4 regions of the Mesorhizobium sp. genome follow, and region 2 is predicted to be linked to each of the others. Evidence: predicted binding sites of a transcription regulator. Region 2 holds the regulator's gene; each other region holds the start of a gene.
The links. Region 2 encodes LexA, which represses DNA repair genes until DNA is damaged. Its sites were predicted from a motif close to TGTTCNNNNTGTGTTCNG; they were not measured.

Region 1: the regulator LexA is predicted to act here: its motif matches at 2,117-2,134, upstream of ACO07C_RS17200 (YifB family Mg chelatase-like AAA ATPase).
Region 3: the regulator LexA is predicted to act here: its motif matches at 6,654-6,671, upstream of parE (DNA topoisomerase IV subunit B).
Region 4: the regulator LexA is predicted to act here: its motif matches at 4,807-4,824, upstream of dinB (DNA polymerase IV).

The regions. Positions count from the first base shown of each region.
Region 1 is NZ_OZ245860.1:3,625,044-3,632,936, reverse strand. Features, by position in the region: gene ACO07C_RS17210 (helix-turn-helix domain-containing protein) at 1-599, shown strand, start outside; gene ACO07C_RS17205 (radical SAM protein) at 831-1,952, shown strand; gene ACO07C_RS17200 (YifB family Mg chelatase-like AAA ATPase) at 2,229-3,761, shown strand; gene ACO07C_RS17195 (malate synthase G) at 3,983-6,157, opposite strand; gene ACO07C_RS17190 (hydantoinase/oxoprolinase N-terminal domain-containing protein) at 6,280-7,893, opposite strand, start outside.
Region 2 is NZ_OZ245860.1:991,594-999,486, forward strand. Features, by position in the region: gene kynU (kynureninase) at 15-1,262, opposite strand; gene ACO07C_RS04815 (ABC transporter permease) at 1,280-2,209, opposite strand; gene ACO07C_RS04820 (ABC transporter ATP-binding protein) at 2,215-2,994, opposite strand; gene ACO07C_RS04825 (ABC transporter substrate-binding protein) at 3,060-4,046, opposite strand; gene ACO07C_RS04830 (GntR family transcriptional regulator) at 4,200-4,973, shown strand; gene lexA (transcriptional repressor LexA) at 5,453-6,178, shown strand; gene ACO07C_RS04840 (ComEC/Rec2 family competence protein) at 6,172-7,893, opposite strand, start outside.
Region 3 is NZ_OZ245860.1:674,085-681,977, forward strand. Features, by position in the region: gene ACO07C_RS03300 (HpcH/HpaI aldolase/citrate lyase family protein) at 1-696, opposite strand, end outside; gene ACO07C_RS03305 (MaoC family dehydratase) at 700-1,200, opposite strand; gene ACO07C_RS03310 (DUF2336 domain-containing protein) at 1,300-2,421, shown strand; gene ACO07C_RS03315 (FUSC family protein) at 2,418-4,484, opposite strand; gene parE (DNA topoisomerase IV subunit B) at 4,530-6,584, opposite strand; gene cpaB (Flp pilus assembly protein CpaB) at 6,821-7,747, shown strand; gene ACO07C_RS03330 (type II and III secretion system protein family protein) at 7,779-7,893, shown strand, end outside.
Region 4 is NZ_OZ245860.1:5,622,497-5,630,389, forward strand. Features, by position in the region: gene ACO07C_RS27075 (cytochrome P450) at 1-352, shown strand, start outside; gene ACO07C_RS27080 (hypothetical protein) at 349-948, shown strand; gene ACO07C_RS27085 (alpha/beta hydrolase) at 1,002-1,796, opposite strand; gene ACO07C_RS27090 (hypothetical protein) at 1,868-2,299, opposite strand; gene ACO07C_RS27095 (LLM class flavin-dependent oxidoreductase) at 2,447-3,469, shown strand; gene dinB (DNA polymerase IV) at 3,528-4,775, opposite strand; gene ACO07C_RS27105 (winged helix-turn-helix transcriptional regulator) at 5,113-5,529, opposite strand; gene ACO07C_RS27110 (dihydrofolate reductase family protein) at 5,639-6,226, shown strand; gene ACO07C_RS27115 (MFS transporter) at 6,396-7,598, shown strand; gene ACO07C_RS27120 (hypothetical protein) at 7,724-7,893, shown strand, end outside.

The sequences.
Region 1 (7,893 bases), 2.6 Mb from region 2:
GACCGGGTCTCCCGGTTTCCGAGGCCGGTGCTGTCGCCGACACGATCATCCAATTGGCGGCGGCATGTCTTGAACCTTTGTCAAGCCAGCCGAACGAAGCCAGGTCAGGCCGTAGGGCGGTGTCACTGGCCGCAATCAAGGCCGCCATCGAGCAGCGGCTATCCGGTTCCGAGCTTACACTCCACACACTCATTGACGATTTTGGCATTACCCGCTCGACGCTTTACCGGATGTTTGAGCCGCTTGGGGGTGTCAGCGCCTATATCAACGAACGGAGGCTTCGCCATGCTTTTCGCCGGATGGCGGACGCGATGGAGCCAGAGATACGTATCTCGCAATTGGCGTTCGATCTTGGGTTCAGCCATCCGTCGGCATTCACGCGCGCCTTCAAGAAGCTTTTTGGCATGTCGCCGAAAGACGTCCGCCGTCTCGCCTCGCAATCGAAAACGGAAGAAATGGAGTTGATGGCGTCCCGCGACCTCCTGCAATATCTCAGGCCGATTGAGCGGCAATCCTTTACGATATCTGGCCTGGACCGCGTCCCAGGACAGGCAGGCAACGTCGGCGCCGCCGAAACGGCCGACTTCGCTCGAGCCTGACGGTGAGGGGCAAGCGATCGTTAGACGTTTTTATTTTGTATTAACCATGTTCCAATTCTACAACCAGCCTCAATCGGGTTGCAACTTAAGCGGCCACATGTTCTGACAATGTTCTTGATTTGATCAAGCAATTGATTGTGCTCGCGGGGGCCGGATCACCAGACTCCAACCGCACCCAACTGGTTGGTTTCGGCAGCGCCGAAACCGGTCGGCTAAAGCTCCGGAGCGTGCATGGACTCTCGCCACTTGCCCGGGTACCCTGAGCGAACCGTTCAAGGCTCTTCTTTTTTACCAGAAGCGATCGGGCGGAGCTTCATGAAGCAGGGCACGACTATGGCGGATGGACGTGCGATGGCCTCGACACTTCTCACCAACGGCAGCGCTCCCCGGAACGCTTCGCGCTTCTATGATGTCGAAGCGGATTGGACCCTCCTGCGGGGCTGCAATTTTCGCTGCACCTATTGCTTCTCGCCGCCAGAAGTCCTTGCCACCAAGATAGGCGCTCACGCCAGGCCGGAGAAGTGGCAGGAGGCATTCGATGCCACCGGGCTGACCTGGCTCCTCCACATCACTGGAGGGGAGCCGACCGCCTATCCCGAATTCGGTCGCCTGTGCCAGTTGCTGACGCAACGCCATTACCTGTCGATCAACACCAACCTGTCCCTGGATACGATCCTGTCGTTCATCGGTGCGGTTGACCCGGGGCGTATCCGTTTCATACACGCTGCCTTCCATCCCAACGAACGGGAGAGGAAAAATGGCATTGCCGCCTTTGTGCGACGCGCGGTGATGCTTCGCGACGCCGGCTTCACCATGCTGATCACCATGGTGGCGACGCCCGAGGTGCTCGCCAACTTCGACGAGATGGCCGGTCCCATCCGCGATGCCGGACTTGCCGTGACGCCCAAGATCCTGCGCGAAAATTTTCAGGGCAAACGCTATCCGGATGCCTATAGCGAGGTGGACAGAGCGCGATTCAGGAAGGCGCTCGCCGGCGGCCAGACCGCCTACAGGAATGTTCTCGACGGCATGGGCGAGGCGCCGACCATCAACTTCTTCAGCGACGAGGACTATCTCGACGGCGTGCCCTCCTTCAAGGGACGCACATGCGATGCGGGCCACAAGTTCGTGGCCATCACCCCCGAGGGCGATGTTTCCCTGTGTGGGGGACCGCAACTCGGCAACATGCTCGACGGCTCGCTCCGCCTGCGGGACAAGAGTTCGGTCTGCAATACGACCTATTGCGTCTATTTCTGCGCGAAGTACGCGCAGCCCGTCGTGGAGAAACCCAAGGGAGCATTGCTGGGTTGGGGACGCCGTCTCCTGTCGAGGACAAACACCCTCTCCAGATAGAACGTCGTGTAACCTTGGCGTCGAGTGGCTGCGGTCGCCTGACCACGGCGATGGCTCTCGGGTGTCGTCGAGCCTTTGACTTGCGAGCATTCAACTTAATTGCGCGCTGTAAGACCCCCGGTTGAAGACCGCGCATGGGCGACAGATGATCTTGTGCAAGCAGATGTTCCTGCAATGTTCTTGCTCAAGACGAAAATCCATGGTTGTATGGGCTGACCTCTCTCGCGGCCTGATCGCAGCCGCGAGAGAGCCCGTCTCTTGGGGGCTTGAGAAGAAATGGTAGCGCGGGTTCGCACGGTGGCTTTCCAGGGCATCGAGGCCGTGCCGGTCGATGTCCAGGTGATGATCGCGCCCGGCAAGGTCAACATGCATATCGTCGGCCTCGCCGACAAGGCGGTGGCCGAGAGCCGCGAGCGGGTGCAGGCGGCACTTCACGCCTCGGGCCTGTCGATGCCCTCGAAGAAGGTCACCGTCAATCTGGCGCCCGCCGACCTGCCGAAGGAAGGCAGCCACTACGACCTTCCCATCGCGCTCGGCTTGATGGCGGCGCTCGGCGCCATACCCGGCGACATGCTGGCCGGCTATGTGGTGCTGGGCGAACTGTCGCTCGACGGCACCATTGCCGCCGTCGCCGGCGCGCTGCCGGCGGCGATCGGCGCCAATGCCGAAGGCAAGGGCCTGATCTGTCCGTTCGCCTGCGGACCGGAGGCAGCCTGGGCGGGGCGGGAGTTCGATATCCTGGCGCCACGCAGCCTGATCGCGATCGCCAATCATTTTCGCGGCACGCAGGTGCTGTCGCGACCCGAGGCCGGCGTCCATGCCTCGGCGCGCGACCTGCCCGATCTATGCGATATCAAAGGCCAGGAGACCGCCAAGCGCGCGTTGGAAGTGGCGGCGGCCGGTGGCCACAATCTGCTGATGGTCGGGCCTCCCGGCTCGGGAAAATCGATGCTGGCGCAGCGTCTGCCGTCGATCCTGCCGCCGCTGGCGCCGAAGGAATTGCTGGAAGTCTCGATGATCGCCTCGGTGGCCGGCGAACTCGGTGAAGGCAAGCTGACCGACCGGCGCCCGTTCCGCGCCCCGCACCATTCGGCCTCGATGGCGGCCATGGTCGGCGGTGGCATACGCGCCCGACCGGGCGAAGTCTCGCTCGCCCATCACGGCGTGCTGTTCCTCGACGAATTCCCCGAATTCACGCCGCAGACGCTGGATGCGCTGCGCCAGCCGCTGGAAACCGGCGACTGCATGATCGCGCGCGCCAACCACCGCGTCACCTATCCGGCGCGCATCCAGCTGGTCGCGGCGATGAATCCTTGCCGTTGCGGCATGGCCGGCGAACCCGGCTATCGCTGTCTGCGTGGCGACCGCTGCCGCACCGACTACCAGGCGCGCATTTCCGGCCCGCTGCTTGACCGCATCGATCTGCGCATCGAAGTGCCGGCGGTCTCGGCCAGCGACCTGATCCGGCCGGACCGGGCGGAGAAGAGCGAGGCCGTGGCGTTGCGCGTGGCGCGCGCCCGGACCATCCAGCGCGAGCGTTTGGAACGCCTCGGCGTCATCAGCGCCACCACCAACGCGCACTGCTCGCCATCGATCATCGAGGCGATCGCGACGCCGGACGCCGCCGGCCTGTCGCTGCTGAAGGACGCCAGCGAAAAGCTCGGCTTTTCCGCCCGCGCCTATCACCGTGTGCTCAAGGTCGCGCGGACGCTCGCCGACCTCGACGCCAGCGAAACGGTCGGCCGCATTCATCTCGCCGAAGCGATTTCCTACCGGATGATGTCTGAACGGATGGCGCAGGCGGCCTGACGTTCCCCTGCCCCTTGAGGGAGGGTGGCCGCGAAGCGAACGGGAGTGGCCGCAACGGCGGTGCGCCTACTCCAATTCTGACGATGTGCCTCGGCAGGAGGATCGTCGGAATGGCCCGGATTCGGGCGGCGTTTCGAAATAGAGCGAGGCCGAGGGTTTTCGGCGACCCCTCCCGACCCTTCGGGCCACCCTCCCCTCAAGGGGGAGGGAGATGTCGGCGCCTACCCAGCCCTGTCCCTCGCCTTCAGCTCCAGCCGCCGCGCATGCAGCACCGGCTCGGTGTAGCCATTGGGCTGCACAGTGCCCTTGAACACCAGGTCGCAGGCGGCCTGGAAGGCGATGGAACTGTCGAAATCCGGTGCCATTGGCCGATAGAGCGGATCGCCGACATTCTGCCGGTCGACGATGGCCGCCATGCGCCGCAGGGAATCCATCACCTGGATGCGCGAACAGACATCGTGGCGCAGCCAGTTGGCGATGTGCTGCGAGGAGATGCGCAGCGTGGCACGATCCTCCATCAGCCCGACGTCGTTGATATCAGGCACTTTCGAGCAGCCGACGCCCTGGTCGATCCAGCGCACGACATAGCCCAGTATGCCCTGTGCGTTGTTGTCGAGTTCCTTCTGGATGTCGGCGTCGCTCCAGTTAGGGCGTACCGCGACCGGCACCGACAGAATGTCGTCGAGCTTGGCCTTGGGCCGGCTTTTCAGCGCCGCCTGCACCGCGTGGACATCGACCTTGTGATAGTGCGTCGCGTGCAGCGTCGCCGCCGTCGGCGACGGCACCCAGGCCGTGTTGGCGCCGGCCTTGGGATGGGCGATCTTCTCCACCAGCATCGCCGCCATCAGGTCGGGCATCGCCCACATGCCCTTGCCGATCTGCGCGTGGCCGGCCAGCCCGCATTCGAGACCAGTGTCGACATTCCACGCTTCATAGGCGGAAATCCAGGCGGCCTGCTTCATGTCGCCCTTGCGGATCATCGGCCCGGCTTCCATCGAGGTATGGATCTCGTCGCCGGTGCGGTCGAGGAAGCCGGTGTTGATGAAGACGACGCGCTCCCTGGCGGCGCGGATCGCCTCCTTGAGGTTGACGGTGGTGCGCCGCTCCTCGTCCATGATGCCCATCTTGATGGTATTCGGGGCCATGCCGAGCAGCGCCTCGACGCGGCCGAAAATCTCGGCGGCGAAGGCGACTTCCTCCGGACCATGCATCTTGGGCTTCACCACATACATCGAACCGGCGCGGGAATTGGCACGGCCGCCCCGCGGGCCGACATCATGCAGCGCGATCAGCGCCGTGATGGCGGCATCCATGATGCCTTCCGGCACTTCGTTGCCTTCGCGGTCGAGGATCGCCGGATTGGTCATCAGGTGGCCGACATTGCGTACCAGCATCAGCGAGCGGCCTGGCACGGTCAGCGTGCCGCCGTTGGGCGCCGTGTAGGTACGATCGGGATTGAGCTTGCGGGTGAAAGTCTTGCCGCCCTTGCTGATCTCCTCGGCAAGATCGCCCTTCATCAGGCCCAGCCAGTTGCGGTAGACGACCACCTTGTCCTCGGCATCCACGGCGGCAACCGAATCCTCGCAGTCCTGGATGGTGGTGACAGCCGATTCCAGGATGATGTCTGCAATGCCGGCCGGATCGGTCTTGCCGATCTGGTTGTCGCGGTCGATGACGATCTCGACGTGCAGGCCGTTCTTCACCAGCAGCACGGCATCGGGGTTGGCCGCATCGCCGCGATAGCCGGCGAATTGCCTGGGGTCGGCAAGCGTGGTCGAACTGGCGCCCACGCTCAGCCGCAGCGCGCCGTTCGCCACCGAAAGCCCGTTCACACCCGCCCATTTGCCGGAGGTGAGCGGCACGGATTCGTCGAGGAAATTCTTGGACCAGGCAACCACCTTGGCGCCGCGCGCGGGGTTGAAACTCTTGCCCTTCTCCGCGCCGCCCGTTTCGGGAATGGCGTCGGTGCCGTAGAGCGCGTCGTAGAGCGAACCCCAGCGCGCATTGGCGGCGTTCAGCGCATAGCGCGCGTTCATCACCGGCACCACCAGCTGCGGCCCGGCGACCACCGATATCTCCGGGTCGACATTCTCCGTCGTCACGCTGAAGGCCGGGCCTTCCGGCACGAGATAGCCGATCTCCTTGAGAAAGCCCTTGTAAGCGTCCATGTCGACGGGCGCGCCATTGTCGCGATACCAGCTGTCGAGTTTTTCCTGCATGACGTCGCGCTTGGCGAGCAGCGCGCGGTTCTTCGGGGCGAGCTCGTGGACGATGGCCGAAAAGCCCAGCCAGAATTTGCCCGGATCGATGCCGGTGCCCGACGCGGCTTCTTGCCCCACGAAATCATGAAGCTCGCGGGCAATCTGCAATCCGGCGATCTCGACGCGATCGGTCATCAGCGGCTCTCCAATGCTTGTGGCCGGCTTTGCCGGCCCCGGGGCCTTTGGCATGTCGGGTTTGCCCGGTCAATTCGGCTTAAGGTGCAAAGCGGCCATTTGCAGGCCGGCGTCGGCTGAATCTACACCGCGATCCTTGGCCTTCCAGATGCCACCGCCACAACATGCGCCTCGATGAACATGCGTTGGCCTTCCACGGTCGAGACCCGGAAATCAGTCACGACCTCGATTTCGGCGCTGTCCGTGCCGGCGTCCATGGCGCGCGCGGCGGCAATGGCGCGGACATCGCTTTCCGCCGACGCGATTGCCGTTGCCTCGTCGAGAAAGTCGCGCACGGTTTCGCCGGAGGCGACGCGGAACAAGCCTTCCTTGGGCTGGCTGACCCGCGCTTCGGCCGAAACCCGCACCTGGCCGACGACCGCGCCGAGCGCGTTGGCGACATCGGTATCCTCTGGCACCACGCAGTCATTGCCGATCAATGGCGGCAGGCCGGCATAGTGCAGCGGCGCGGAAGCGCCGAGGCCGATGACCGGCCGGTCGAGCGCGACGCTGAAGCGCGCAATACCGGGATGCGCGTCGACGGCGCGCTGCACCAGCGCGTGCGCCACGGTCGATGCGCCATCGAGCCCATCCTCGGCAAAGGCGGTTTCGAGGATGTATTCGGCCGACCAGCGGGTCAGCGTCACCAGCACCCGTTCCGAAATTGCCTCGGGCGAAGCGGCAATGGCTTGCCCCCGGCCGTCGCGCCGGCGCGCGAACAGCTCGGCGCCGAGGCGCGCCGAGGCCGCGTCCCAGTTCGCCTGCTTGGCCAGCACATGCGCGGCGTCGGAGGGCGTGAAGCCGGCAATGTGCACCAGCCCGCGCGACACCAGCCGGTTCAGCGTCGCGTTCTGCGCGTTCGAGGTCAGAAGCTTGTCGATGGCGATCGGCGTGGCCGTTATCACCTCATAGAGCCGCGCCTCGGCACCGGTCAGCCCGGCGGCCAGCCGGTCGGGCACGCCGGTCCTGACGGCGAACCGGCCGTCCATGCGGCCTGGGTTTGGCGAACGCAGCTGGCGCTCCAGCTCCAGGGTGACGGCTTCCTTATGCATCATGCCGGCCAGCGCCAGCGGCACCAGGCGGCGGGGTCCGAGCAGGATCTTCGGGTTGAGCGCGCCCTCTTCGAGCGTCACTTCGGAATCGCCGCCAAGGCCGAAGGTGCGCATGGCGACAGCCTCGACCATGGTACGGAAGCCGCCGACCGTGGCGCCCTCCGGGTCAAGCCGCGGCCGGCCCTTGTCGAGCACCGCAACGTCGGTGGTGGTGCCGCCAATGTCGGAGACCATGGCATTGTCCAGGCCCGTCATGTGGCGGGCGCCGACAAGGCTGGCGGCTGGCCCGGACAGGATGGTCTCGATCGGCCGCTGGCGGGCGAAAGCGGCCGACACCAGCGCGCCGTCGCCACGCACCACCATCAGCGGGGCCGCGATCTTGCGGGCTTCGAGGAAACCTTCGGTTGCCGCAACCAGCCGGTCGATCATCGAGATCAGTCTGGCATTGAGCAGCGTCGTCAGCGCCCGGCGCGGGCCGCCGAGCTTTGCCGACAGTTCATGGCTGGTGGTGACCGGCAGGCCGGTCTTCTGGCGGATCAGGTCGCGCGCGGTGATCTCATGCGCGGGATTGCGGGTGGCGAAATAGGCGCAGACGGCGAAGCCGGAAACGGATTTCTCGAGCTCGGGCAGCGCCGTCTCCAGCGC
Region 2 (7,893 bases):
GCTGCAACGTCGCATCAGGTGACGGCTTCCTTGGTGGCGAAACGTGGGTCTTGCCAACTGCCTGTACGCAGGATGTCTTCCAGCACCTCGACTGCCTGCCACACATCCTTGTAGCTGACATAGAGCGGCGTGAAGCCAAAGCGGATGGTCGACGGCGCGCGGAAGTCACCGATCACGCCACGCTCGATCAGCGCCCGCATGACCTGATAGCCATGGTCGTGAAGGAACGACACCTGGCTGCCGCGCCTGTTCCCATCGCGGGTACTCTCCAGCGTCAGGCCGAAGGCACCGCATTTCGCCTCTACAAGGTGGATGAAGAGGTCGGTCAGCGCGATGCTCTTCATGCGCAAAGCCGCCATGTCGACGTCATCCCAGATATCAAGCGCGCCTTTCAGCGCCCGCATCGACAGGATCGGCTGCGTGCCGCACAGGAACCGGCGAATGCCGGTTCCTGCCACATAGCCACGCTCAAAGGCAAAGGGCCGCGCATGCCCCCACCAGCCGCTCAGCGGCTGGCTAACATCTCCAAGGTGCCGCGCGGCGGCATAGATGAATGCAGGCGCGCCCGGACCGCCATTCAGATATTTGTAGCTGCAACCGACCGCGAAATCGGCCTTGGCCCGGTCGAGTTCGACCGGCAAGGCGCCGGCGGTGTGGCACAGGTCCCAGACGATCAGCGCGCCGGCTTCATGTGCCAGGCGCGTCAGCGCCACCATGTCGCGCAGTTCACCCGATTTGTAGTTGACGTGGTTGACCAGGATGACGGCGACGCGTTCGTCGATCAGTTCCTCGATGGTTGGCCCGTCGACGCCTTCGAGGCGCAGCACCGCACCGGGCCGGGTCGAGGCAACGCCTTCGGCCATATAGAGATCGGTCGGAAAACTGTCTCCTTCGGCGACGATGACCGACCGGTCCGGCCGCATCGCCAACGCCGCATGCAACACCTTGTAGATGTTGATCGACGTCGTGTCGCAGACCACCGTCTGGCCGGCGGCGGCACCGATCAGGCGGCCGAGCTGGTCACCGAGCGTGGTCGGCATGTCGAACCATCCGGCCGTGTTCCAGGCCCGAATAAGGTCCTGGGCCCATTCCTGCGTGGAAGCCTTCTGAAGCTCGTCGAAAACGGCGTGCGACGCAGCCCCCAGCGAATTACCGTCGAGATAGATCACATCCTTCGGCAGGATGAAGCGCTCGCGCATCGAACGCAGCGGATCGGCCGCATCCATCGCCTCGATCGCGGCGAGATCGGGAATTGCACTCATGATCAGTCAGTCCTTGGTTATTCGCGAATGGTTTCCCGCGCGAGCGCGGGCCCGCGCCCGCGCCCGCGCTTCAGGCTCGGGAGTGCCAGCATGGCAAGCACGAACAGGCCTGTGGCAAGCTTGAGATCCGGTGGCGGCATTCCCGCGGCAAGGCAGAACGACACCAGCTGGTAGTAGACGATCGCTCCGACGAAGGGCGCCAGCAATTGGCGCCGCACCGTCTGCTTGCCGATGATGGCTTCGCCGATCATCAGGGCGGCAAGGCCATTGATGAGGATGCCCAGACCCATATTGACGTCGGCAAAGCCTTGCGATTGCACCATCAGCGCACCGCTGGTCGCCGAGAACGCGCTCGCCAGTCCGACACCGCCGATGGTGGCGGCCCAGACATTGATGCCTTGCGCTTCGGCCATGTCGGGATTGGCTCCGACCGCGCGGACGGCGGTGCCTTTCTCGGTCTTGAAGAACATGTTGAGCAGCAGGAAGACAGCCAGCGCGATCAGGCCGGCGACAACGATCTTGCTGACGGGAAAACCTGGCCGTGCGAACGGCACCCAGTCGAATACGGTGGGCGAACCGAAGACGGAGAGGTTGGACTTGCCCATGACGCGCAGGTTGATGCTGTAGAGCATCGTCATCATCAGGATGCCCGCAAGCAGCGTGTGGATGCGAAAGCGCAGATGGATGAAAGCCGTGCAGCATCCCGCGACGAAACCCATGGCAAGCGCGACGGCGATGGCTATCAGCGGCGATGCGCCGGCTGCAAGAAGCACGCCGCAGACGCAACCACCCAGCGGAAACGCGCCTTCGCTGGTCAGGTCGGGAAAATTCAGCATGCGAAACGGGATCATGATGCCAAGCACGACGAACGCCAGCAACAGGCTTTGCGCCAGGGTGACGGGGATGATCGAGACGAAGCTCGTCAGAATTTCCTGAACAAAACCCATGATGATCAGCTCGCCAGCAACATGCGGTCGGTCTTGACCGAGAAATGGCCGATGAGGTCGGCCACCGTGACCCTGGCTTTCGCCTCGCCGGCCACTTCGAGAAGGACCCGGCCAGCGTCGAGCATGATCACACGGCTGCCATAGTCCACTGCGTGCTGCATGTTGTGGGTCACCATCAGGGTGGTGAGCTTCAGGGCATTAACGGCACGCACCGTAGCCTGCATGACGATCTCCGCGGTGCGCGGGTCGAGTGCCGCCGTATGTTCATCAAGCAACAGCAGATCCGGCGAACCGCCGACAGCCATGATCAGCGACAGCGACTGTCGCTGCCCGCCAGAGAGGAGGTCGACCCGAGTATCCAGCCGATTTTCAAGGCCGAGGCCCAGTATCGAGAGACGCTCCTTGTAGGATGCGAGCCGCGTGGGGTTCAGCCCCTGCCGCAAGGTGCGTTTGTGGCTGCGCAGGTCGGCCAGCAGCATGTTTTCCGCCACCGTCATGCTGGCAGCGGTGCCGCGCATCGGATCCTGGAAAACACGTGCCAATTTGGTGGCGCGCTTGTGCACCGGCATGTCGGTCACATCGGCGCCATTGATCAGGATCCTGCCGGAATCGAGGACAAGGGCGCCAGAAATGGCATTGAGCATGCTGGTCTTGCCAGCCCCGTTCGAACCGATGACGACACCGAAATCGCCGGTGGCAAGCGACAGGTCGAGGCCATCGAGCGCCACCTTCTCATCGGCCTGGCCCCTGTAGAAAACCTTGCGTGCGGATCGTATCTCGAGCATCAGACCCTCCCGAAAAACGGTGGCGGCCCTTCAAGGTGCCGCCACCTGCTTGATGACGCAGGATGTCAGTCGACGATGCAGCCGCAATCCGCCAGCGAAGCCGGGATTTCGATGCCAAACGCCGCCATCGCCTTTTTGGAGATCAGCGCCGCGTGGTCTTTGTAGGCCGGGCGCGAAGGCGGGATCGTCTTCGGGTCCTTGCCCTTGAGGATTTCCGCCGCGATGTTGCCAGCATTGACGCCAACCTGTTCGTAGTTGACCGCGAAGCTGGCCGGCACGACGCCGCCGCGCACGGCATTGTCGTCCGCGTTGACCACGGGGATACCAGCCTGGCGCGCCGCCGCCGAGACAGCCGCGATCGCCGGCTGGATGAGGTTCGAGGTGGGCCCGTAGATCACGTCGGCCTTGCCCGCCAGCGAGGCGATGCGCTGCTGGATATCGTTGACGTTGTCGATGCCGACCTCGACGACTTCGAACCCGGCAGCGGGTGCCGCCGCCTTGATCTTTTCAAGCAGCGCGACGTCGTTCGCCTCGCCCGGATTGTAAGGCACGCCGAAACGCTTGGCATTCGGAAGCAGCTTCTTGGTGAAAGCCATGACCGCGGCGACATCCTGGAGGTCGGTCGCGCCGGTCATGCCTTCGTCGCCCGAATCCCAGGACGGAACGAGCTTGGCCGCGACCGGATCGGTCACCGCCGCGAAGACGATCGGAATGCCCGAACCTGCAAGCGCCTTCTTGGCGATCTGCGAGACCGGCGTGGTGATGGTATACATGAGCTTCGGCTGATCCGCCTGCAGCTTGGCAATCATCTGCGGAACCAGAGAGGCATCGAAATTGGTGTGGCTTTCGGTGTAGACGACATCCTTGCCCTCGACGAAACCGTCCGCGGCAAGCGCCTTCTTGAAACCGGCAATGGCTGCGTTCAGCTGCGGATGCTCGCCGAAATTGGCAATGCCGATCTTGATCGGATCGGCGACAGCAGCGCCGAGGCTGACTGCGAGCGCGCCGGCCGTGATCAATCCCGACAGCCAAGCGGATTTCGACTTCAACATCATTTCCTCCCAGATTTGATTAGCGCCGCTTAAAGGACGGCAACCGCGGCGATCATGGTCAGTCGCTCCAGCCATGTCAAACATTATATATAATTCTTGCCATGCATTCGCATCATATATAATTTCTAGAACTCAGATAGCGGACGGATCGCGATGCAGGACCAGAAGAACTCCACGAAAACGGAGGCGGCCTATCAACTGCTGCGGCGAGACATACTCACCACCCGCCTTATGCCTGGCGCACCGCTCAAGCTGAGCGCGCTGCGCGGCATCTATGGTGTCGGCTGGACGCCACTGCGCGAAGCGCTGTCCCGCCTGGAGGCCGAACGCCTGGTCACAGCCATCAGCAATCGCGGCTTTGCCGTCGCTCCCGTGTCTCGGGCCGAGCTTGAGGACCTGGCACGCGCAAGAATGGTTGTTGAGATTCCCCTGTTCCTGGAATCGATCGAGAAAGGCGGCAGCATGTGGGAAGACGCCGTGGTTACCGCACATTACCGGCTATCGCGCTGCAAGACCGCCGTCGACGATCCCTCGGACGCGGCGGTCGACATATGGGACGAGAACCATGAGGCCTTCCACGCGGCACTTCTCAGCGCCGCTACATCGAGTTGGCTGTTGCGGTTCCGCTCGACCATCGCGGATCAACTACGCCGGCATCATCGCTTTCTCGGACTGGCGCCGACATTGCGGGCCGCCGCCGGCCTCAAGGATGGCTACGAAAAGGCCATGGACGCGCTGCGCGAAGCGATTGCGATCGAACACCACACTGCAATCATGGAGGCGGCGCTTGATCGCGACGTCGAGCGGGCAAAGGCGCTGATGACCGCCCATATCGGCTACACGCTGCATGTCTATGTCCACAGCGAGGACAGCGCGGCGAACAAATACACAGCGCGCGCCGGCAGCTCGAAAGCGGTCGGTGGATGATATCAACACCGCCGCATAGTCCAACGCCAGACCGGATCGCTTCCGCCCCGGGACCGGCTGGCCAGCCGGTTGCTCCCAGGCACAAGCGAGAGAAATCCCGCCAGCTTGACGCGAACACGCCGCCGTCAACCATCAGGTTGGCGTTTTGGTTTCGTTTCGTTCACGGATAGGCAAGACAAAGTCCCGCATCCATCCGGATTGCGCACGGTTTAACATGCAAGACAGCCAAGCTTGCCAAACCTTCGCAATCGTCTGGGAAGATGAAAAAATGTTATGGATTCAATCCGGTAACTTCGGATCTTGAACTACGCGTACGTAGCCGCGCCTGCATGGGCGAGAAGCATATGGTTTCCGCAGTCTGAACATATTCACTAAACTTTAAACGGTTGCGGAACACAAATGGAACAGATAGTGTTTGTTCTGGGTTTGTTTTTCTGATTCCGGTTTCAGATCCATCTTCGAAACCCCTGGGGGCCGCCATGCTGACGCGCAAGCAACATGAACTGCTGATGTTCATCCATGAAAGGCTGAAGGAAAGCGGCATTCCACCCTCGTTCGACGAAATGAAGGAGGCGCTCGACCTCGCTTCCAAGTCCGGAATTCATAGGCTGATCACGGCCCTTGAGGAGCGTGGCTTCATTCGCCGCCTGCCCAACAGGGCGCGCGCGCTGGAAGTGCTGCGTCTTCCCGATTCCATCGCACCTGGCCTCAACGCTGCCCGCAAGTTTTCGCCGAGCGTCATCCAGGGCAGCTTGGGTCGGCAGATCAAGCCGGCTGCCCCCTCGCGCCAACCCGCTGCCGGCAATGACGACGACGCCGTCTCGGCGATTTCCATCCCGGTGATGGGCCGCATTGCCGCGGGTGTGCCGATCGATGCCATCCAGCACCAGACCCATTCCATCTCGGTGCCGCCGGACATGATCACGGGCGGCGATCACTATGCGCTCGAGGTCAAGGGCGACTCGATGATCGAGGCCGGGATCTTCGACGGCGACACGGTCATCATCCGAAACGCCGACACCGCCAGCCCCGGCGAGATCGTCGTGGCGTTGGTCGATGAGGAAGAAGCGACGCTGAAGCGTTTTCGCCGCAAGGGTGCCTCCATCGCTCTCGAGGCCGCCAATCCGGCTTACGAAACGCGCATCTTCGGACCAGACCGCGTAAAGGTGCAAGGTAAGCTTGTCGGGCTGATCCGCCGTTATTGAGCCGGCACGGCAACGGGTTTGTCGGGCTTGACGTAGGGCGGTAGCCCCCTTGCCTCGCGTGAGAATTTTCTTTGCTGGTGCCAAGGCCGGTACGGTCTGTCGATCGCGAAGCTTATTGTCGGTCGTGAAACGGCTGATTGGGGGTCGAAGAAGACAGCGGCGCTTCCAGTGCGAGCGAGCTGTCGTTTGGTGACGACGAGAACGATGGGATTGTGGCATGGGTCGTAGGCCCTCGCGTCGTTGACGACGATCAGATCGGCAAAACGGCAGGCTTTCCACGCTTTCTTGCGATCCTCGGCATACGCAACGATCGCGCCGGATGGGTGTCGGGCAACGCACAGGTCGTCACCGCAATAGAAAGGCGCTCCCGGTGGCAGTTCGGCGGCATCGGCGATGTCGAATTGTTGATCGCTTGAGCCGAGGGTCTCCGGCTTGATAATGGTCTCGGACTTCAGCGCACGTTTCCAATTGTCGACCGTGAATTCATTGGGGCGTGCCCGGCTGACGGCGAGTTCGCCGCCGCCGATCGGCAACGCCACTAGGCGTGCATCTTCCGAAATCAACACATCCGGTGCGGGCGTATCGGAAATCGTCAGCAGGCCAGCAAGCGCGAACGGCAGCGACACCAGCCGCAGCCAGGTTGTCGCCATGGTTGCGATGACAAGGGCGATCGTAACAAGCAGGACCGACTGTAGCGAAATCAGCCCGACGGCGTCGATCGGCGAACGCTCGGAGAACCACGCCGACAGCGCGATCATGGCCGTTAGTCCCTTGCCCATGACATAGAGAAACGGCCCATCGGCGCCGAACGGCATTGCCAGCGCGCTGAAGACGGCAAAGGGCATGACGATCGCCGATACAATCGGCATGATGGCCAGATTGGCGAACAGGCTCAGTGGTGACACGCGCTGGAAATGCCAGATCGCGAAGAGTGCCGTTGCGCTGCCGGCGATGATGGACGTCATGGCAAGGCCGCCGGTAGCCAGCAGCAGTTTTCGCGTGAGGAAGACGGGCAGTGACCGTCGCGGCGGCGGCGTGCTGGCCTTGCGCGAGCGGTAGTCGGACCAGCCGGCATACGCACCGACCAGGGCGGCGGTCGCGGCAAAGGACATCTGGAAGCTTGGGCCGACCACCTCATGCGGCGAGATGGCGATAACGGCAATAGCGGAGATCGCCAGATTGCGTATGGTCAGTGCCGCCCGATCGAACAGCACGGCGACAAGCATGACCGAAAGCATGATGAAGCTTCGCTCGGCCGCAACCACGACGCCGGAAATCACAAGATAGGCGGCAATCGAGACAAGCGCGGCCGCCGCGGCATATTTCTTCACCGGGCGACGCGAGGAGAAATCCGGAAACAGCGCGAATGAGCCACGCAGCAGCAGCATGATCGTACCGGCGACCAGCGCCATGTGCAGTCCCGAAATAGAGATGACGTGATAGATCCCGGTACGCCGCATCGTCTCGTTGATCTCTTCGGGAATCCCGGCGCGAACACCGACGATAAGCGCCGCCGCGATCTCGCCTTCCGCCCCGCCGATGCTGGCACGGATATGGTCGGCGATGGTTTCGCGCGCATTTTCGATCGATGACGAAACACGGGCCTCGAGCGGCATGCCGTCGGAAGGAACAACGGTCGGATTGCTAAGGAAGAAGCCGCTGGCGCCAATGCCGGCGAAATAGCTGTCAAAGGAAAAATCATAACTGTCCGGCCG
Region 3 (7,893 bases), 320 kb from region 2:
CGGCACCTGCGCCGGATGGATCGCCATCTTGCCGGTAAAACCGTCGCGCTCGGCCTCGGCACATTCCGCCTCGAAGGCGGCCATATCACGGAAATCCGGGAATACCGTGTCTATCGCGGCGACCTCGGCGCTCCCTGCGGCAAGGACCGTCATGGTGCGGGCAAAACGAAACACATCCGTGTATCGGCCTCGTTCGTCGCGCGCCGATCGCGCGCCGATCGCGGCCGAAAGATCTTCCGCGCCCCAGGTCAGGCCGGCCAGCCTGGCGCTCGTTCCGGCATAGGTTGCCGCCGCCAGCACACCCGCCGCCGTCTCGGTGATGATCGGCAGGATCCGAATCGCGCCGTCAGCCAGGCCGTTTTCAGCCTCGTGAACCCTTAGCTTCGCCGACAGGTGCTGCACGTCCTGGCCGCTGTTCGATTTCGGCAGCATGATGCCGTCGGGTCTCGCCGCAACCAGCGCTGCCAGATCATCGTCGGTGAGACCGGTCGACAGATCGTTGACCCGTACATAGATCGCCGAGCTGGTTCGTTGCCTGTGTTCGATGATGAAGCGCGCCGCGATGTCGCGCGCTGTCGGCTTGTTTTGCGGCGCGACGGAATCCTCAAGGTCGACGATGACGACGTCGGCGCCCGCGCCGAAACCCTTCTCCAGCTTCTTTTCCGAATCGCCGGGGACAAACAGCAAAGAACGCACCGGTCACGCCGCCTTCTTCATCATTGCCTGCCGGGTGCATTTGGCGACGAGATCGCCATGCTGGTTGTAGGCGCGATGCTCAAGTTCGACGATGCCGCGGTCCGGCTTCGACTTCGATTCGCGAACCGAGATGACGGTGGTCTCGACATGGATCGTGTCGCCATGGAAGACCGGATGCGGGAACACCGTTTCCTTCATGCCGAGATTGGCGATCGTGGTGCCCATGGTGATGTCGTTCACCGAAATGCCTATCATCAGGCCCAGCGTGAACAGCGAATTCACCAGCGGCTTGCCCCATTCGCTTTTGGCGGCGAAATCGAAGTCGATGTGCAGCGGCTGCGGGTTCAGCGTCATGACTGAAAACAGCATGTTGTCGCTTTCGGTGACTGTTTTGCGCAGCGTGTGCTGGAAGACATGGCCGACGACAAATTCATCCAGATACAGGCCAGCCATGGTCGATGTCCTCCGTTCGCGTTGCTTGATAGGCGTTGCAAACCGGGCCATCAAGCGGGTTAATGAATATGGTGAACCGTTCGTAAACCATTTTTGCCTACCCTCCGCTAAGGGGCCGGAAACATCTGGCAGGGGGCGTAAGCAGGCGGCATGGTTGTTTCGCATTTTTTGAAATGGATCTACACGGCAAGGGTCTCGGAGCGAGCCGCCGCCGCCAGTGCGCTGGCCCGTGCCTATATCAGTTCCGACTTGCCGTTCGAGGATCGCTGCGCCGCCGAGGCGGCGCTGACGCTGCTGCTCGACGACGCGTCATCGAAGGTTCGGCTGGCGATCGCCGAAGCGCTCTCCATGAGCCACCACGCCCCGCTGCAGATCATCAGCGCGCTGGCGTCCGACCAGCCGGAAGTCGCAAGCCTGGTGCTGGCGCGCTCGCCGCTGCTTACCGATGCCGACCTGATCGATCGTGTGGCCTCGAGCCAGAAGGCGACACAAAAACTCATCGCTGATCGGCCGGTTGTTTCCATGGCGCTTTCGGCGGCCATCGCGGAGATCGGCGAAGCCGAAGCCTGCGCCGTGCTTCTGGCCAACAGCGGCGCCGACATCGCGTCGCTCAGCTTCCGCCGCATGGCTGAACGCCATGGGCACCTGCCTTTGGTGCGCGAGGCGTTGATCGCCGACTCGCGCCTGCCCGCCGACTGTCGGCACATGCTTCTGGTCAAGCTCGGCGAAACGCTCAAGGGCTCGCCATTGGTGATGGCGCTGATGGGCGCCGCCAGGGCCGATCGCGTCCTGCGGGATGCATGTGTGAAGGCCTCGGTGACGTTGATCGAAGGCACGCGCCAGGAAGAGCATGCGGCGCTGATCGAGCATCTGCGCCTGCGCGGCGACCTGACCGCCAGCTTCATCATCAGGACCATTGCGCATGGCAAGGTCGATTTCTTCGGCTCGACGCTGGTCGCGCTGTCGCAGCAGCCCGAGCAAAGGGTGAGGGCCCTGCTGGCCGGCGGGCACGACGTTGCGTTGCAGGCGCTGTTTCGCGGCGCGGGCCTTGCCGCCGCCACGCATGCCATCATCCTGCGGGCGCTGAAGATCTGGCGCGAGGTCGCCAACGGCAAGCGGATCGCAGGCGTCCAGGAAGTCAGCTGGCTGATGCTCAAGGAATTGGGTGGGCAGTCCGCGGAAGGGGATCTGGCCGCCCTCGTCAAGTCGATCCATCTCGACGCGCTGCGTGAAAACGCCAGGGGCCATGCGCTGGCTATAGCCGCCGCCTAACCCCGGTCTTTCGCGAAAAAATCCGGAAAATCCTCGATTGCCGCGGCGATGATGCGCAGCGAAGCCGCGACCTGCAGCATTTCGGCCGCGCTGCTTCGCTGGGTAATGCTGGCCGCGTATTGCCTGGCGACAGTGACCGTGGATGTCTGCGCTTCATTGGACCGCCGGAACAGCAGTTCCCGCGCCAGCCCACGCAGAAAGTTCGAGATCGAAAGGGCCGTCTCCGCTGGCAGGGCAGAACTCTGCAGCGCGTGGCGCAGGCGCAGGATTTCGATACCGACGGTGACAGCGGCGATGCTGCCATCCAGAACCGCATCGCCCTTCTTTCCGGTCCGCTGCGTCTGAGACATGAGCTGGTTGACCCGGTCATAGGCAAGGCTCTCGAAAGCGGTGCGTCTTGGCACACGCTCGTGCAGGCAAAGGCGGGCCAGGTCCTCGCGCATCACGCGCACGATGCGATTGACGAAGACCCACGGATCAGACGGCAGCACGACGATGAAGACGCCGATCGCCAGCAGGATGCCGACCAGGATCGACGCACAACCTGCCAGGAAGGGCCCGGGATCATAGGTCATGCCCTGATGCGGGCTGAGAAAAGCGAGGAAATTGATGGCGAAGGCAGTGGCCACGCCGACAAAGCGCGGATTGGCCATCGCCAGCGCGGCGGGCACAAGGATCGGCACGACAAAGACCATGAACCAGCCGAAGCCGGGCAAGGCGGGCAGCGCGACCTGCCCGACCAGGAAGGCAAAGGGCAGGGCCAGCAGCGTACCCTTGAAGAAGCCCCAGGCTACCTGAACCGGGTCTGGCCGTGCGGCAAACAGGCTGGAGACGACGGAGACGAGGATGACCGTACCTGCCGCCTCCGACCATTTCGTTGTCAGCCAGAAGGCCGCGACCAGCAATGTGGCGAGCGCCGCGCGCACGGCGTTGCGCGAGGCCGCCTGGTAGTCGCGGTGCACCACCAGCGCGGGCTGCTTGCGCACGCGGGCGGCGCGTGAGGCCGGCGCGCGCATGGCATCGAGGCCCCGCAGCACCTGTTTCAGCGCTTCGGCGAAATCGGCGGCGATAGTGAGACGGGTGATGGTACCAAGCCTTTCATCGGCTTGTCCGTCCGGCATGTCCGGCATTTGCCGCGCCCTGGCGGCGATGACGTCGAGCCGCGCCAGCCATGGCGCCGTATCGTCCAGGGCGTCAGGTTTGTTTGCGAGTTCGCCGACCAGGGCATACAGATCGGCGCGCACGGGAATCAGCGCCGCGTTTTTCGGCGCCGCATGAGCATGTAGCGCGCGTGCCGCTGAAAGTGCCGACAGCAGTTGGCCGATCGTGCGCCGGACAGGATGGGCGCGGGTCGCCAGGCTTGGCGCTTCCAGCCTTGCATAGACGCGCATTTCGCCAAGCGTCTCGGCTTCGGCCATCAGCTTGCGGTGAAGATCGGCCAGCGTTGTGGCATCACGGCCCGAGAAGGCACCGCCGGCATAGACGGCAAGGTCGAGAATGCTGCGCTTCAGCCGTTCGATGATGGCTTCACCCGCCAGCTTGGGCAGGATCAGCCGGCTGGTCACGCCGGCGCAGACGATGCCAAGCACGATTTCGGCGCAGCGGGCCACGGCAAGGTCGACCACGAGATGGGGTTGTCCGAAGGCAGGCAGGCCGATGATCATCGCCGTATAGCCGGCCAGTGCCGCGCCATAGGCCTCCGGGTTGCGCAGCAGCGACGAGACGAAGGTGCTGATGCCGATCCAGACGGCAAGCACCGTCACCAGCAGCCACTGGTTGGAACCGAAGACCGTGGTGATGGCGATCGCCGCCAACCCGCCAGCCAATGTGCCGAGCAGCCGGTAAAAACCCTTGGCCAGCACCATGCCGGCGACGGGCTGAGCGACGATGAACACGGTCATCATTGCCCATTGCGGATGATCGAGCTTGAGGCTGTAGGCGGCCAGAAGTGCGATCAGGCCGGCCGAAACGGTTCTAAGGGCGAAAATCCAGTCCGAACGCGTCGGGCGCGTCAGGTCGGCGAATCTCGTCCCGATATAGTCTTTAAGACGCGCCCAGATCACACGCTTGTCTCCGCACCGTTACGGACAAGGTAGAGCAGCGAGCGCTCAGATATCCAGCACTTCCGTCTCGGCGAATTCCGCACGTTCCTGGATGAAGCGGAAGCGGGCTTCGGGCTTGGTGCCCATCAGTGCGTCGACGGCGTCCTTGGTCGCCGCTTCGGCATCGATCACATCGACCCTCAGCAAGGTTCGCTTCCTGGGGTCCATGGTGGTTTCCTTGAGCTGCGAGGCCATCATCTCGCCCAGTCCCTTGAAGCGGCCAAGCTCGACCTTGCCGCGACCGGTGAATTCAGTGCGCAGAAGCTCGTCCTTGTGGGCATCGTCGCGGGCATAGGCGACCTTGCCGCCTTGCCGGATCGAGTAGAGCGGCGGCACCGCCAGGTAGAGATGGCCGCCGTGAACCAGCGACGGCATTTCCTGGTAGAAGAAGGTGATGAGCAGCGAGGCGATGTGGGCACCGTCGACGTCGGCGTCGGTCATGATGATGACCCTGTCGTAGCGCAGATCCTCGTCGCGGTATTTGGAGCGCGTGCCGCAGCCAAGCGCCTGGATCAGGTCGGAAATCTGCTGGTTGGCCGCCAGCTTGTCGTTGCCTGCGCTGGCGACGTTGAGGATCTTGCCGCGTAGCGGCAGCACGGCCTGGCTGGCACGGTCGCGCGCCTGCTTGGCCGAGCCGCCGGCCGAATCGCCTTCTACGATGAAGAGTTCGGCACCCGCCGCCGCGTTCTGGGTGCAGTCGGCGAGTTTGCCGGGCAGCCGCAGTTTGCGCACCGCGCTCTTGCGCGACACTTCCTTTTCCTGGCGGCGGCGCACCCGTTCGTCGGCGCGCGCGATCACCCATTCGAGCAGCTTCGAGGCTTCCTGCGGATTGTCGGCCAGCCAGTGGTCGAACGGGTCCCGGATCGCGCTTTCGACAATGCGGATGGCTTCGATCGTTGCCAGCCTGTCCTTGGTCTGGCCGACGAATTCTGGCTCGCGGATGAACACCGACAGCATGCCCGCCGCCGAGATCATGACGTCTTCAGAGGTGACGATCGAGGCGCGCTTGTTGCCGACGAGATCGGCATAGGCACGAAGCCCGCGCGTCAGCACGTTGCGGAAACCCGCCTCATGCGTGCCGCCTTCGCCGGTCGGGATGGTGTTGCAGTAGGAATTGATGAAGCCGTCGCCGCCGAACCAGGTCACCGCCCATTCCAGCGAGCCATGGCCGCCCTGCTTTTCGCTTTTCCCCGCGAAGATCTCGCGGGTCACCTGGAACTCGTCGCCCAGCGAGGCTTTCAGATAGTCCTTGAGGCCGCCGGGGAAATGGAACGTCGCCTTGGCCGGCGTCGTGTCTTTTTCCTTGATCAGCGACGGGTCGCATGTCCAGCGGATTTCGACGCCGCCGAAAAGATAGGCTTTCGACCGCGTCATGCGGTAGAGCCGCGCCGGTTCGAATGCGGCGCCCTTGCCGAAAATCTGCTCGTCGGGATGGAAGCGGATCTTGGTGCCGCGCCGGTTGTGCACCTCTCCGAGTTGCTCCAGGCCGGTCACCGGAATGCCGCGTGAAAAACGCTGGCGATAGAGCTGCCGCCCACGCGCCACCTCGACCTCGAGATGATCCGACAAGGCATTGACGACAGAAACTCCGACGCCATGCAGACCACCCGAGGTCTCATAGACCTTGGAGTCGAACTTGCCGCCGGAATGCAGCGTCGTCATGATCACTTCGAGCGCCGGCTTCTTGAATTTCGGGTGCGGATCCACCGGAATGCCGCGACCATTGTCCGTGACGGCGAGATAGCCGTCGGCCGACAGCTCGACATCGATGAAGGTCGCGTGGCCGGCCACCGCCTCGTCCATCGAGTTGTCGATGACTTCGGCGAACAGGTGATGCATCGCCTTGTCGTCGGTGCCACCGATGTACATGCCCGGTCGACGCCGTACCGGCTCAAGTCCTTCGAGCACCTCGATGTCGGCGGCGCTATAGCTGTCGCTGGCATCACGCGCTGGCGCTGGGCGTTTCGTCGCCTGCACCAGCGGGTCGGCCGGGCGCGCCGGTGCGCGAACCGCTTGCGGCTGCTTGTCCAGATCGCCGAAAAGATCGTTGCTGTCGTCCATGCCTGTCTGGGTACCGATGCTGCGAATCACCCCGCGATACTGCCACGCTTTTAAGCGCCAAGCGACGGAGGTTCCTGTTACGTTCGAGGATTTGACCCCTCTTAACTCAAAACCATTCGATAACCAAGCAGGCGGAAATAGGTCGAATGCCGCCGTGCAGGATTCCTGATTCTTTAACAATGCCGCCTAGCGTGAGCCCAACAAAACAAGAGACTGCGGGCATCAGGGGTTTCGGCGTGAGGGGCAAGGCCATAACGATGATCGGCATCGCCGCCGTTTTCGGCGCGATCTCGATCTTTGCCGCCGATTTCTGGGTCAAGAGCCAGGCCAGGACCGGCATTGAGGAAAGAACGGCGTCGATCGCCGCTCCCGAGACACCGAAAATCGAGTTCAAGACCATCGTGGTGGCGAATGCCCCGCTGCGTTACGGCATGCCGTTGGAGCGGGGACAAGTTGTCGAAATTCCCTGGCCGCAGGACTCCCTGCCGCAGGGCGCGTTCGCCACGGTTGACGCCCTGATGGCGGACGGCAATCGCGTGGTGCTGTCGCCCATTGAAATCAATGAGCCGGTGCTGCTCGCCAAACTGTCGGGGCCGAATGGCCGCGCGACGCTTTCCAACATGCTTTCGCCCGGCATGCGGGCGGTGACCATACGCACCGACGAGATCGCCGGCGTCGGCGGTTTCGTCACGCCCGGCGACCGGGTCGATGTGGTTCTGATCCGTGACGCCGGCGAAATCCAGGAAGTGGCCAAGAACGCGCAAGGGGCGGCAGGGTCGACCATCACCTCCGAGATCGTCGTGGCCGATGCCAAGGTGCTGACCGTCGGGCAGGGCGCCGACGTGCGCCAGACCACGCCGCAGGTCGCCAATTCCGTGACCATCGAGGTGACGACCGAGGGCGCGCGCAAGGTCGCGCTTGCCCGCACCGTCGGTACGCTTTCGCTGTCGCTTCGCTCGGCCAGCGACAGCATTGTCGGCAAGGACGGCGTCACCACCATCTCCGCGTTCGGCGGTTCGGTCGCGTCCGGCGTCAAGGCGGCCGCGGCATCTGCGTTCGACGCCGTGGCGAAGGAGCCCGAGGGGCCGAAGTTCAAGAAGGTCATCGTAACGCGCGGCACGCAGGTTGAAGAGTATCAGGTTCCTTCGCGGGACCAGAAATAGAGGCCGGCTTGTGCCGGACAGGGACGACACAATGTTGGCGCTGATCATACATCGGGTGACGAAACGGCTGCGCCTGGCGCGTACCTTGGCGATTGCGGCCTCGGTGGCGGCCGCCGGGATACTCGCTGTCGGTGCGCCCGCCAGTG
Region 4 (7,893 bases), 4.6 Mb from region 2:
AGTCGGTGCCGACACGTTGCTCGACGGAAAAAGTCTGAGAGAGGGGCAGTTGATCCTGCTGTCGATCGTCGGTGTGCACCAGCATCCGGCCTTTTGGAGCGACCCTCGAACCTTCGACGCCAGCCGCGGGGAGTTCATGGAGGACAGTTTCGACCGGCGGGCTTTCATTCCGTTCCTTACCGGACCGCGTATGTGCGGCGGTGCCCGTCTGGGGCGACTTGAAGTGAAGGAAGCGGTGCGGGCGCTCGTGCGCCGCTTTTCTTTTGCCCGTGCCGACAACGTGATCCGTTTCGACTACGGTCTGGCGCTGCGGCCAGCCGGCGGATCCTCGCTCGGTGTTTCAAGGCGTTGACCGTTATCGGCAAGACCATGTTCATGGACGGGGAAGTGCTTGCCTTTGAACATGTCGGGCGCCGCCGCTACATTCGCGGCCTTGATATCGTGACGCTTCTGGAAGCACGTATTCCGGATTTCGACCGACTCGACCTGAAGTTTCTGCGGCCGTTGGCAGAGCGCGCGGTCATCCGGAGCACGCGGTGCAGCGGCATTGCGGTGGCCGTGTCCATAACGCCGTCAATGGGCGACCCGGTCGAGTTGTTCATCATAAACCTCGAAGCCGTAACGCAACGTCCGTTGCCGGAGCCTCCGCTGGTGCCGCATCTTGCGCTGCCGCGACGTGGGAGGCGCCATGACTACATAGTATTTGGCCGCCGAACTCATGCCGACATCCTGGCCATGGTATTTCACCGCTTCCAGGCGGCGGTGAGCAGGCACTTCGTGCTGAGGTCGCTACGCCTCCAACGGGCGCCAGCCGCGATTGTGGAGCGGATAAGCCTGATGTCGTCAAGCAGAGAACAGATATTGCAAAGCTGCGCTATCACCCGGCGGGGCCGGCCTTGGTGCCAGATCGAAATGATCGGTTCCCAGGCCATGGATATGCCATCCTAGCGGATCCCCGCCGTATCGTGGCGGCGTGGGACTTGTCCTGTCCTCCGTCGCTCCTAGACGGCAGTCAGAAATCCCAGGATAAGCAGTGCCTGATCGAGTGTCATCAGCGACGGTGGGTGACCGGCATCGATATTGTCGACAACCCAAACGTCCGGGCGTTGCTGCCGCGCGCGGGCGAGCGCCTGACGATCGATGAAACGGCTTTCGCGGCCATACATCAGCAAGAACCGAGCGTCGATCTTGGCGGCGACGAGGAACAGGTCGTAGTCCCGTCCGGTCATTGTGCCAAAGCTTTCTGTGGTTGCTGGATCATAAGCGAGGCGAAAACCATCGGCGCCCGGGACGACCTTGTTGGCAACGTACCGGTCGAAGACAGCAGTGTCGACAGGGCCGAGGAAGTCTCGCGTGGCGCGGACGTAGGCTTCGGCTTCCTGGCGGGTGGGAAACTTTTCTTGGCTATCCCTGATGATCTCGCTTCGCATTGAATCGACGTTTGAACCACCAAGCATGGGCACGTCGTTCAGGACCACTTTGCTGGCCTTGGAGCGGGTCATATAGAGGAACAGCAGCAGGATCGTGCCGCCCCAGGAGGAGCCGATGAAGTGGTTCTCCTTGCCGGCAAATTCGCCGAGAGCGCGCAGGCATTTATAATAGATGTTGATATCATAGCCCGAGCCCAGATAGGCGCTACGGCCGCGCCCGAGCAAGTCGGGACAGACCACCAGGAAGCCGTTGCGGCAAAGGAAGGCGGCCAGATAATCGAAGTCGGAGCCGTTGCCGGTGAAGCCGTGCAGGCAGAAGACGGTGGCGCGCGGCGTACCGATCGGGCGCCAGATGCGCACGAACATCGAGGCGTATCGTTCGTCCAGGCGGATGAGGATTTCCTGCGTCAGCGCTTCGAAGGATTGCCCGCCGTCCATCAGATGTCACGCTTGCGGACGGCCCGCTTGACCGCGCCGCGGCTGTCGATGAAATCGCGCTTCCAGAACACCGACTTGTCCAGGTTGAGGAGTTTGGCTTCCTTGATCAGCGGCAGGATGTGGGATGACGATCGCGTGGCCAGCACCGTAACGGCCGTGGCGCCACCGCCGGGAAAGGGATTGAGGGGTCCACCGTTGATCGCCCAGGCCTCGGCGATCTCCCGGCTGGTTTCGATCCAGCCGACATAGGCGACGATCGCATCGTCGATCGAGCCGACCATGTGAGTCTGCTGCTCCAGCTGATAGCGCAAGGTCTTCGCCATAAGCCCGAACTCGTAACCGTCGAAAGGCGGATAGTGCGCCACGAAATTGCACACGAGTCCGAAGGATACCGGATTGCTGGGTACACGGGAGATCAGGAGCTGGCGCATGGGACTGTTTGATCGAGATTGAGACGGATTTCTTCTTAATCCGATCGCATGCCATTAAGCCATAGGCACAAGCGCGGCGATCGTCCTCATCCCCGCCCATTGTCGGAAGGCTTGCGGCATTGGCCGCGCGTGCTATCCATTCGCGCTATGAAGAAAATCGGCTTTCTGTCTTTCGGTCACTGGACGCCTTCGTCCCAGTCGCAAACGCGCTCGGCTTCCGACGCGTTGCTGCAGTCCATCGATCTGGCCGTCGCCGCGGAAGAACTGGGCGCCGACGGGGCGTATTTCCGGGTGCACCATTTCGCCCGCCAGCTCGCCTCGCCATTCCCGCTGCTGGCGGCTGTCGGCGCGAAGACCAGCCGCATCGAGATCGGCACCGCGGTCATAGACATGCGCTACGAGAATCCGATGTACATGGCCGAGGATGCCGGCGCCGCCGACCTGATCGCCGGCGGACGCCTGCAGATCGGCATCAGCCGCGGATCGCCCGAACAGGTGATCGATGGCTGGAAGTATTTCGGCTACGCTCCGCCGGAGGGGCAGGCCGACGCCGACATGGCGAGGCACCACGCCGAAGTGTTCCTGGACGTGCTGCGCGGCGAGGGATTCGCGCAACCCAATCCACGACCGATGTTTCCCAACCCGCCCGGTCCGCTGCGCCTCGAGCCGCATTCGCAGGGCCTGCGCGAGCGGATCTGGTGGGGCGCGGCCACCAACGCCACCGCCGAATGGGCGGCGAAGCTCGGCATGAACCTGCAGAGCTCGACGCTGAAATTCGACGAAAGCGGCAAGCCGTTCCACATCCAGCAGGCCGAACAGATCCGCATCTATCGCGAGGCGTGGAAGGCGGCAGGGCACGAACGCCAGCCGCGCGTCTCGGTCAGCCGCAGCATCTTCGCGCTGGTTGACGATCGCGACCGCGCCTATTTCGGGCGGGGCGGACAGAGCAGCGACCAGATCGGTTTCATCGAGGAGAACACAAGGGCGATCTTCGGTCGCAACTATGCCGCCGAGCCGGACGTGCTGATCAAGGAATTGGCCGGGGACGAAGCCATCGCGGAAGCCGATACGCTGCTTTTGACCGTCCCCAACCAACTCGGCGTCGACTACAACGCGCATATCATCGAGGCGATCCTGACCCATGTCGCTCCGGCGCTGGGCTGGCGCTGACAGACGAATAACTGTCCTGGTCGTCGATCCGCGATATGAATGTAATACGGCGCCTTGATCAAAGCTCCTTCTCGGCCAGTTCCCTGAATTCATCGGGAACCGAGCGCGCTGCTTCCAGCGCCACCGTGCCGTAGCCGACGGCCTGCTTGCCGAAGCGTTCGCGGATCTTGTCGATGGCGCGGTCGGCGCCGAAGCGCGCCATGCCCTTTTTCGTGCCGGGGCGGCGCTTCTCGTCGGCGAGGCCGAGCGGCAATTCCAGTTGCAGTTCGGCACTTTCCTCCAGATGCGATACCGAGATCGCCAGCAGCGATATCGTCTTCTCGCGGGGATGGGCGGCGAGCACGCCGCGCACGAGGTCCTCGGCGATCTCGGCCAGCATCGCGGTCGCCGAAATCGGCTGCTCCAGCGTGATCGAGCGGGTGACGGCGCTGAGATCGGCGAAGCGTACGCGCACCGTTACCGTGCGGCCCAGCCGCGCCTTGGCGCGCAGCCGGCTGGCGACCCGGTCGGCCAGGTGCAGCAGCGTCGGCACGAACACGCTCACCACGGCCGGCTTGATGCCAAGCGCCGATTGGGCACCGGCCGAGCGCGCGCGGCGATGCGTCTCGAGCTTTCGCGGGTCGCGGTTCCAGGCGAGCGCGGCGAGTTTTTCGCCGGCCGCCGGACCGAGCAGGCGCTGCAGCGCGCCGCCATGCGTCTTGGCCAACTGGCCGATGGTCTCGACGCCGATTTCGGCGAGCCTCGCCCTGGTCACCGGGCCGACGCCCCACATCAGCCCGACCGGCAGTTCGTGGAGGAATTCAAGCTCGGTGCCGGGATCGACGACCACCAGCCCGTCGGGTTTTGCCACCTGCGAGGCGATCTTGGCCAGATGCTTGGTGCGGGCGACGCCGATCGAGATCGGCAGGCCGAGTTCGGCCCTCACGCGGCGGCGAATGGTGGCGGCGATGTCAGCCGGCGGGCCGAACAGATGGGTGCAGCCGGCGACATCGGCGAAGGCCTCGTCGATGGAGATGCGTTCGACCAGCGGCGTGAAATCGTCGAGCACTTTTATGGCGGCATCGCCCAGCCGCTGGTATTCGCCGAAATTGCCGCCGACGAAGATCAGTTGCGGGCAAAGCTCGCGTGCCTTGCGGCCGGGCATGCCGCCGCGCACGCCGTAAGCCCTTGCTTCATAGGATGCGGCGAGCACCACACCGCCGCCGACGGCGATCGGCTTGCCCCGCAGCGACGGATCGAGCAGTTGCTCGACCGAGGCGTAGAAAGCGTCGAGATCGGCATGCAGGACGGTGGCTGTCGTTTCCATCCCGACCGCACATCCGCAGTTGCTGATAGATGCGAACAAATAGAGAACAAAGGCGGATGATTGTCAAGTGTGAGGGCTTGAATGCATTCTACGGCGATCTTCGCGTTGGGTTCGTCGACGCCTGCGCTGTCCCTCATCTGCTGCCGCCATCTTCTCCGCGTGAACGGGGAGAAGGGTGCTTTCATCGATGGCTTCGCCAATTGTCTGCGTTGCATAGAAGGGATCGGCGTTGCGGCCAGCCTCTTTCTCCCCGTTCTAGGGGGAGAAATATCCGGCAGGACAATGAGGGGCGGCGCTGACTAAAGGTAGCTGAAGAGGGATGTCGGACGATCCTCGCCTAGACTATATGCTCCGCCCGCAACGCCGCCTTCATCCGTTCCAGCGCGGCATCGCCGCCGGCCGCCAGACCCTCGGCGATATCAGCCAGATCGCTGTCCGCCTTGCGGTGCCGGGCTCCCCAGGCGCCCAGGGTCGCAAGCACCGGTACAAGGTCAATTCCAGCCTCGGTCAGCCGGTAGATCGCCTTGAGCTTGTGGCTGGGATCGTCGCCGCGGGTGAGGATGCCTTCATCCTGCAATGTCTGCAGCCGCTCGGCCAGCGTGCGCGAGGAGATGCCTTCGTCCGATTGCAGGAACTCCCGAAAATGCTTCTTCCCGGCGAATACCAGGTCGCGGATGATCAGCAGCGTCCAGCGGTCGCCGAGCAGTTCAAGCGACAGGTTGATGGGGCAGCCGGATTTCCGCGTCGTCGACATCTCTATGGTTCCATTTTTAAATCGCTTTACTATTGACATCAATTTGACAGAAGATCAACAGTTCCAATTGTAAACCATTAAGCCCTGTCACGCTCACGGAAGGTGCCGCATGAGAAAGCTCATCCTGCAGATGCAAATGTCGGTCGATGGATTTGTCGGCACGGATGCCGGGCATGACTGGCAACTCTGGAACTGGGGCGGCGACTGTCCCTGGGACGATGCGTTGAAGCAGGACTTCAACGCCGTGTTCGTCGGCATCGACACCATCCTGCTCAGCCGCAAGATGGCCGAGGAGGGGTACCTGAGCCATTGGGGCAAGGCGGCCAGGAACTACCCGCGAGACAGTTTCTATGCCTTCGCGCAACGCGTCGTCGATATCCGCAAGGTGGTGCCAACCGACAAGATCAAGGCATCGCGGTGGGAGCGCACGACGGTTGTGAGCGCCAACCTGCCACGCGAGGTCAACAGGCTGAAAGCCGCCGGGCAGGGAGACATCGCTGTCTTCGGCGGGGCGGGGTTTGCATCGGCGCTGATCGCGGCCGGGCTGGTGGACGAGCTGCAGCTGTTCATCAATCCGGCGGTGCTTGGCGACGGCGTTCGGATATTCGATGCCGGCGGGTTCTCTCGGCCGCGGCTGCTCGGCTCGAAGGCCTATGCCTGCGGCATGGTGGTGAACCGCTACGCGCCCGCTGTATGAGCCATGGCGCATTGTGGCGCACAGCCATCGGAATGGAGTTTTCGCGGCGACTGGATAAAAAGTGCAACCGGATTGTCGGAACAGGGTCCGCGCCGGCGTCCTCCGGACGCAAGCGGCGTGGTGAAGCCCGGGCAAGCCACGCCGTGCGGACACCATTCGGGAGAAAAGCATGAGCCTTTCCTATCGTTGGGTCATCGTCGCCGCCGGCGCCGTGATGACCTGTGTCGCGCTGGGCGCGATGTTTTCGCTGGCGATCTTCCTGGAGCCGATGGCCCTCGACACCAATTGGTCGCGCGCCGGCATTTCGAGCGCCATGACGCTGAATTTCCTGGTGATGGGGCTCGGCGGTTTTGCCTGGGGCGCGATTTACGACCGCTTTGGCGCGCGCCCCGTCGTCATGATCGGCGCGGTCATGCTCGGCTTGGCGCTGGTGCTGGCCAGCCGGGCGGGCTCGCTGCTGTCCTTTCAACTGACCTACGGCGTGCTGGTCGGTCTTGCCGCCAGTTCCTTCTTCGCGCCGATGATCGCGCTGACCACCGGCTGGTTCGACACCAACCGCGGCCTTGCGGTGTCGCTGGTCTCGGCCGGCATGGGCGTCGCGCCGATGACCATCTCGCCCTTCGCGCGCTGGCTGATCTCGGCCTATGACTGGCGCACCGCCATGTTCGACATCGGCGTGATGGCCTGGGTGTTGCTGATACCGGTGGTGTTCCTGGTGCGACAGCCGCCCAAGCCCGCCGTGAACGCGACCGGCCCGGAGCCGGTCGCGGAAGGGGCGGGCCTGTCGTTGGGGCAGGCGCTGCGCTCGCCGCAATTCATCGTGCTGGGCCTTACCTTCCTTGCCTGCTGCGCGGCGCATTCGGGGCCGATCTTCCACATGGTCAGCTACGCCATGCTGTGCGGCGTGGCGCCCATGGCGGCGGTCTCGATCTACAGCGTCGAGGGCCTGGCGGGCCTGGGTGGCCGGCTGCTCTATGGCCTGCTTGCCGACCGGCTGGGCGTCAAGCCCGTGCTGATCGCCGGGCTCGCCATACAGGCAGTGGTCATCGCCGCCTATCTGGCGGTCAGCCAACTCGAGCATTTCTACATGCTGGCCGTCATCTTCGGCGCCACCTATGGCGGCGTCATGCCGCTCTACGCGGTGCTGGCGCGCGAGTATTTCGGGCAGCGCATCCTCGGCTCGGTGTTTGGCGCCGCGACCATGCTGTCCAGCCTCGGCATGGCCTTCGGGCCGCTCGCCGGCGGCATGGTGTTCGATGCCTATGCCAGCTATTCCTGGTTGTTCATCGGCTCGGCCATCGTCGGGCTGGGCGCGGCGGGCATCGCGATTGCCTTCCCGCCACTGCCGCGCCGGGAATTGCAGCCGGCATAGAGGGCAGGGGCGATCCATCAGGCTGGATATCGCCATGCCCGAGCAAAGATCGGGTTGACCGTTCCGGGGTGCGAAGCGAGTATCGACCCGGGAATGGCCGAGAGCCGACTGCAGGAGGAAATGCGATGGACGAGCCCGAACGCTGGCGCCACATGTCGACGGCGCCAAGGGATGGCAGCCGAATCCTGGTTACGGTCCGGCCGTCCGAACAAGGCCCCGCTGAAGTCGACCTCGCCTACTGGTCGCGCGCCGACCAGTTCGCCAGCGAGGGATGGCGCGCTTCCGACTCTTCGCC